Regions from separate parts of the Acidovorax sp. FG42 genome, predicted to be linked through region 2. Evidence: predicted binding sites of a transcription regulator. Region 2 holds the regulator's gene; the other holds the start of a gene.
The links. Region 2 encodes FliA, which starts transcription of late flagellar genes. Its sites were predicted from a motif close to CTAAAGTTTNNNNNNNNNNNGCCGNTA; they were not measured.

Region 1: a site for FliA is predicted at 1,144-1,170, ahead of ACODSM_RS08070 (putative motility protein). Genes of this name have one in related genera too.

What each region holds. Positions count from the first base shown of each region.
Region 1 covers NZ_JBMDJM010000005.1:215,433-218,796, forward strand. Annotated here, with positions in the region: gene ACODSM_RS08065 (NAD(P)/FAD-dependent oxidoreductase) at 1-864, shown strand, start outside; gene ACODSM_RS08070 (putative motility protein) at 902-1,117, opposite strand; gene ACODSM_RS08075 (dihydrolipoyl dehydrogenase) at 1,220-2,635, opposite strand; gene ACODSM_RS08080 (IMPACT family protein) at 2,768-3,361, opposite strand.
Region 2 covers NZ_JBMDJM010000004.1:212,708-216,071, forward strand. Annotated here, with positions in the region: gene flgA (flagellar basal body P-ring formation chaperone FlgA) at 1-744, shown strand, start outside; gene flgM (flagellar biosynthesis anti-sigma factor FlgM) at 839-1,159, shown strand; gene ACODSM_RS06885 (hypothetical protein) at 1,202-1,576, shown strand; gene ACODSM_RS06890 (RNA polymerase sigma factor FliA) at 1,700-2,416, opposite strand; gene ACODSM_RS06895 (hypothetical protein) at 2,583-3,364, opposite strand, start outside.

The DNA.
Region 1 (3,364 bases), on a different contig from region 2:
TATGTGGCCGGGCCCGACCAGCTGGACTTGCTGAAACAAACCTACGAGGAAGCGCACGCCACCTCGCCCAATGTGCAGTGGGTGGGGCATGCCGAGCTGCTGGCGATGCTGCCTTGCATGAAGCCCGAGGCTGTGGCCGCAGGCATGAGCGAGCCCGAGGCGGCGGACATCGACGTGAACGCCCTGCACCAGGGCTACCTGCGCGGCCTGCGCCAGCGTGGCGGCCAGGTGCTGACCCACGCCGAGGTCACGGCCGTGCGTCGCGAAGGCACTGTGTGGCAGGTGACGCTGGCCGATGGGCGGGTGTTTGCCGCCCCCACCCTCGTCAACGCTGCGGGCGCCTGGGCCGATGTGGTGGCGGGCCTGGCAGGCGTGCCGCCGATCGGGCTGGAGCCACGCCGCCGCACGGCGTTCACCTTCCCCGTGCCAGAGGGCATGGACGCCACCCACTGGCCGGCCGTGATCGGCATCGACGAAAGCTTTTACTTCAAGCCCGATGCGGGGCAACTGCTGGGCTCACCGGCCAATGCGGACCCCACGCACCCGCACGATGTGGTACCCGAAGAGCTGGACGTGGCCACCGGGATCTATCACATCGAGGAAATGACCCGCTTCCAGATCCGCCGCCCGTCACACACCTGGGCCGGGCTGCGCTCGTTTGTGCCGGATGGCGACATGGTGATTGGCTGGGACAACCATGTGCCCGGCTTCTTCTGGCTGGCCGGGCAGGGCGGGTACGGGATTCAGAGCGCGGCGGGCGCCTCGTTGCTGGCGCGGCAGCTGCTGCGGGGCGAGCCGCTGGCCGACGAGCTGGTGCGCGAGGGCGTGGGGGTGGAAGGGCTGTCGCCCGCGCGTTTGCGCTAAGCCGCCAGGGCCGAGAGAGAGGGGGGGGCTCAGCCCCTCAGGCGAAGGTGTTGACGTTGGTCCCCAGCGTACCGCTGGTGGCCAGCTGAGGCTGCGGCATGGACTGCTGCATGGCGTCGATCATGGTGGCGGCCGACACGGCCTGCATGTCCAGCGCCTTTTTCAGCACCACCATGTTCAGGGCGTCGGACGTCTTGGCGCTGGCCAGGCTGTTAGCGGTGTTGACGATGCTGTTGGTCAGGGCGACGTCCATGGTGACTCCTTGGGGCAATGGTGGTTTATCGGCACTACAAAAGCGAGCTTGAGGGTTGTTACATGTGCAGGGGGCGGTGAAGCTGCGCTGTTCTGCGTTGCCTTAGTCCAGCGCAGGCACCCCCAGGGCCGGGCAGGCGGCCAAGTCGGAAGTGCGGGCGTTCGGCAACTGTCGGGCTGCGTCGCGCAAGGCGGTGCGCAGGCCTTCTTCCAGCGTGGGGTGGTAGAACGGCATGCCCAAAAGATCATGCACGGTCAGCTGCTGCTGCACGGCCAGGGCCAGCAGGTGGGCGAGGTGCTCGCCATCGGGGGCGCACAACTCGGCACCCAGCAGGCGACCACTCGTATGGTCGGCATAAACGCACAGGCGTCCCTGGTTGCGCTGCGCGGTGCGGGCGCGGCCCTGGTTTGCGTAGCTGGCGGTGCCAGTGATGGTGCTGTGCGGGTTCATGTCGGCCACGCGCGGCCCCACCACCGCCACGTTGGGGTCGGCGAACACGATGGAGAGCAAGCTGCGGCGCCGAAATCGCGTGGGCCTTGGGGCCAGGGCGTTCAGGCCTGCAATGTGGCCTTCATCGGCCGACTCGTGCAGCAACGGGGTGTGGGTGTTGGCGTCGCCCGCCAAAAACACCGGCAGGTCGCCAATCTGTTGGGTTTGCGGGTCTACGGTGGGCAAGCCGCGCGCATCCAGCGGCACGCCCAGCGTCTCGAGGCCCAGGTGTTCGATGTTGGGCACCCGGCCCATCGCGGCGATGACCTGGTCCACCACCACGCGGTTGGCGCCACTTGCCACCTCGATGCCTCCGGGCACCTCGCGCAACTGCGCCTCGGCGCCCATGTGCAGGACCATTTCTTGTTTCAGCAGAGCGGCCAGCTCGGCATTGAGCGTGGGATCGCTCAGGCCGGCCAGCGTGTGACCGGTGGTGAACGCCGCCACCTGCAAGCCCAGCCGTGCAAGGGATTGCGACAGCTCCACCCCGATCGGTCCCATGCCAATCACTGCAACGCGGGGGCCGAGACTGGGTTGCTCGAACAAGGTGTCGGTGGTGAGCATGCGGTCGCCAAACGCCAGCCATTCATCGGGCACGCGGGGGCGTGACCCCGTGGCGATGATGATGCTGCGTGTGGCGTAAGCCGTGCCGTCGATGTCCACCGCACGTGGCCCCAGCAGCGTTGCACGCCCTGACCTCTGAGCGCTGCCCAGCCCGTTGGTGGCCTGGGTGGCTCCTGCCACGAAGTCATCTCGCAGTGCGCGCACGCGCTGCAGCACGGCAGGCAGGTCGGCGGTCAGACCACTCGCGCCGCGCAGACCGAATTCTTCAAAGGTGTGGCGGCGGTGGAAGGCGTTGGCTGCCTCGATCAGCGCTTTGGACGGCATGCAGCCCACGCGCGCGCAGGTGGTGCCCCAGGGGCCTTCGTTCACGATGAGGTAGCGGTCGGTGCGCTTGCGCACTTCGCGCAAGGCGGCCAGGCCCGCCGTGCCGGCGCCGATGATGATGGTGTCGAGCGGTTGGGGCATGGGGCTCTTTCGGAGTCGGAAAAGCCGGAGTGTGTAGCGTGAACGGCCCCACCGCTGTAGGCATGCACGCCGTTTTACGAGGGCGCTGTGGGGGGCGCTTCCCAACCCTTTGTATGAAGGCGTAGCCCGGGGTCAGGCCTCGACATCCGACCAGCCCACGCGGCCTTGCCCATGGTCGTTGATGCGTTGCACAAAGGGCGCCGCTTGCGTTTGGGGCAGGCGCAGTTGCAAGGTGACCAGGGTGCCATGCTGAACGTCCACCAGTTCGGCACCTGCCGCCTCGATTTCTCGGCGCAGCAAGCCCTCCAGGGCATAGGGCACCTGGCATTGCAAGGTGGTCATGCGCTGCAGCGTGACCTTGGGGGCGGTGAGCAGCGCCTGGGCAATGGTGTCGGTGTAGGCGCGCACTAGGCCGCCCGCGCCCAGCTTGACCCCGCCAAAATAGCGCACCACAGTGGCCAGCACGCCTTCCAGGTCCTGGTGGCGCAGCACGTCCAGCATGGGGCGGCCAGCGGTGCCTCCGGGCTCTCCATCGTCCACCGCGGCAGACTGGCCGCCCGCCAGCAGGGCCCAGCAGATGTGGGCGGCGCCGGGGTGCTGCTTCCACAAGGCATCGACGGCGGCCTGGGCACTGGTGCGGTCGGCCATGGGTTGCACGCAGCCGATGAAGCGGCTTTTCTTGATGATGAGTTCGCTGTGCGCGGGGGCGGCCAGAGTCTGGGGCATGGG
Region 2 (3,364 bases):
CTGGTGGCCCGTGCCCGCGCTGTGCTGCGCATGCTGTGCTTGCTTGGGAGTGTGGCCGGGGTTCTGCTGGGTACTGCCGGTGTCGCTCATGCCCAGTCGGCGGCGGACCCTGCGGCAGACCTGGGCCCGCTCACCCAGCGCTGGCTGGACGATGCTTTGGCTCGCAACCAGTCCTCCGCACTGCCGCTGCGCATGGAAGTGAGTGTTGGCTCACTGGATTCGCGCCTGCGGCTGGCGCCCTGCGCGCGCGTTGAACCTTATCTCCCTGTGGGTGCCCGCCTGTGGGGCCGTACACGCCTGGGGCTGCGCTGTGTGGAAGGCGCGACCGCATGGAATGTGTTTTTACCCGTCACCATCAAAGCGTTTGGGCCCGCCTGGGTGCTGACGAACAATGTGGCGCCGGGCGCAGTATTGACTGCCAACGACGCCACCGAGGCCGAGGTGGATTGGGCGGCCGATGCCTCCCCCGTTCTGGCCAACCCCGATCTCTGGGTGGGTCAGACCGCCGCTCGCCAGCTCGTGGCGGGTCAGGCGGTGCGCCAGGCCATGGTGCGGGCCCCGCTGCTGTTCAAGGCGGGTGCGCAGGTCAAGGTGGTGGCCCAGGGGCCCGGCTATGCAGTCAGCTCGGCGGGACAGGCGTTGACGGCGGGCTCGGCTGGACAGACTGTGCGCGTACGCATGGAGAATGGGCGTATCGTGAGCGGAACTGTGAACGATTCTGGGACGGTGGACGTCACTCTGTGATGACGCACCGGTAATAAATGGCTAAAGTCCGGGCCAAATGGGTCGAAAACATTGCTACTGATGCCCCACATCCAACGGGGTGGTGGAGAGAGCGATGAAGATAGGTCAAACACCGGAACTGCCGGGCGGGTTGCCGCCGACGGGGCTTGCCAAGCAAGCCAAGGCTCCCGCCAGCGCTGCGGAAGGAGCCACGAAAGACGCACTGGTTGCGTCATCCGCCGGTGTGCCCGTCACTGTGTCCACCGCAGCCCGTGCGCTCAGCCCTACCACCCGCAGCACGGCAGATTTTGACGCAGGGAAGGTCAAGGCTGTGCGCGCTGCCATCGAGAAGGGTGAATTTTCGGTCGACGCGGAAGCCATTGCCGACAAATTGTTGTCCAACGCCCAGGAGATCCTGTCCCGCTCGCGGGGCTGATCGGCGTTTTGTTAGAGGGCGCAATCCGTCGCACAATGCGCCATGACTCTGGAAGAATCTCTCTCAGCTGTTGAACAGCGGATCGAACAAGTCTCCGCCGCACTTCTCGCGGCAGATCCTACCTCCCTGGAAAAACACAGTACGGCCTTGCGCGATGCAGCGGCCGACTTTTCGCGTGCGCTCGAACAAGCCGCCGCGCGTGGCATGCCGCTACCGGCTTCGCTGCAGAAGCGTGCGGATGCCATCCGCACCATGCTGACTTTGCACCGTGACAGCCTGGCCCGGTTGGCCGCCGTCACCGACCGCCAGGCCGCGGGCTTGTTGCCTCCGTCCAATGCAGCTTCTACCTACGGGGATGGCCTGGGCGCGCGCGGAGCTGCGCCAGGCGTGGCGCGCATTTACCGCTCTGCGGGCTGAGCACCAAAGACTTTTCTGAGGGAGGGTCGGGCCGGGGTGCAAGAGGTGCCCGCCCGCGCAGCCATCCAAACTGTTGGCCCCGCAATGCCTTGTGTTGCCCGGCTCGTGGCCTGACGCGCGGGCTCAGTGTGCGCGCATCTTGGCACGCAGGCGGGCAATCGACTGGCTGTGCAACTGGCACACCCGAGACTCGGTCACACCCAGCACGGCTGCAATTTCCTTGAGGTTCATGTCATGTTCGTAGTACATGCCCATGATGTGCTGCTCGCGCTCCGGCAGGGTCTTGATGGCGTTGACCAGTGATGTCTTGAGCCGCTGATCGCGCAGCAATTCCACCGGGTCGGCCGCGCTGTCGGCGACGTGGCGGTCCAGAAACCCGTCCTCGTCGTCGTTGCCATGCGTCATGTCTTCCAGGTACACCAGCTGGGTACCGCGCACCTTGCCCAGCAGGTTCTGGTAGTCCGCCAGGCTCATGCCCATTTCGCCGGCTATTTCAGACTCCAGCGGGCTGCGGCCCAGCTTTTGTTCCAGCCGGTGCACGGCGTGCTCGATGTCTTTCTGGCTCTTGCGCGAGCTGCGGCTCATCCAGTCACCCTCACGCAGCTCGTCGAGCATGGCGCCCCGGATGCGCTGGGTGGCAAAGGTTTCAAACTGCACGCCCTGTGCCACTTCGTAGCGCGACAGGGCTTCGGCCAGCCCCATCATGCCGACCTGGATCAAGTCATCCAGTTCGACATTGGGAGGCAGCTTGGCGATCATGTGGTGCGCAATCCTCCGCACCAGCGGTACATGCTGGCGGATCATGGCATCGCGATCAAGCTGGCCTTTGGCGGTGTACATAGAGAGGGTGTTATGCACTGGTAGGGCGGGTATGCGATCTTGTTCTGGAGCCGCTTGGGGGTGCCATCGCCCGAACTTCATCCGCCTCGCGGGGCTGGCGACTGGCCAGACCGTTGGGGGCAGTGCGGGTCAACGTGGGTACGTAGAGATGCATCACAGGCTCTGGTCAGTGGCTCCGGACAAAATGCGCAGGCATGCCTGTCAAGTTGCTGGGTGTCAGCGCAGCCAGCGCTCCGTTCATGGTGCCCGCATTTTCCAGCAGTTGCAAGGCCAGACGCTGAAGATCCTGGGGGTTCTGCGTGGCAATGGTGGTGGTGCGAATGGGGCCGCCCAGATGGCGTTCGGCGCAGGCCTGCAGGGTCATCAACTGGGACTGGGCCTTGCGGCGTTCGGAGGCCGTGTTGCTGTGCAGCAAGGCAGCCACCATACAGGGCAAGCCCGTGTGCAGCGCGATCTGCTTGAGGCTTTTGTAGCTCGTCATCACCCCCGCTGCGCCGCTGCCCATGACCACCAGCGGCACCGTGGCCGTGTGGGTGAGCAGGGGCCCCAGTGTGGACGCCGGTGCGTGAATCACCATCAGGCCGTAGGTCCTGAAGTAGGGCAACAGGCTTTCCATGGGTGATCGGGCGGTGTCACCGGCCTTGCGGCTCAGGTGCTGCAGCCCCTTGGCCGCCGGAATCACGGCGAGCGAAGACGCCGTGGCGCCCAGGTTCAGGCTGGCACCGTCATTCCATGTCGCGTGTTGCAGCAGGTGCAGCAGCCCGGGGCTGTCGTCGGACTCCTGCGCTGTACCGTCGAGCACCACCACCGGGTAGCCCAGCCGCTGCAGGCTGGCGCAGATTTGCCACAGCGTTTCGAGGCCATTCGCCGTGTTGCCCTGGCTGGCGACGGCCAGCAGCCGCAGCTCGGCCTGCGGGGTGAGGCTGTGCAGGCTGGCCGCCTGATGAA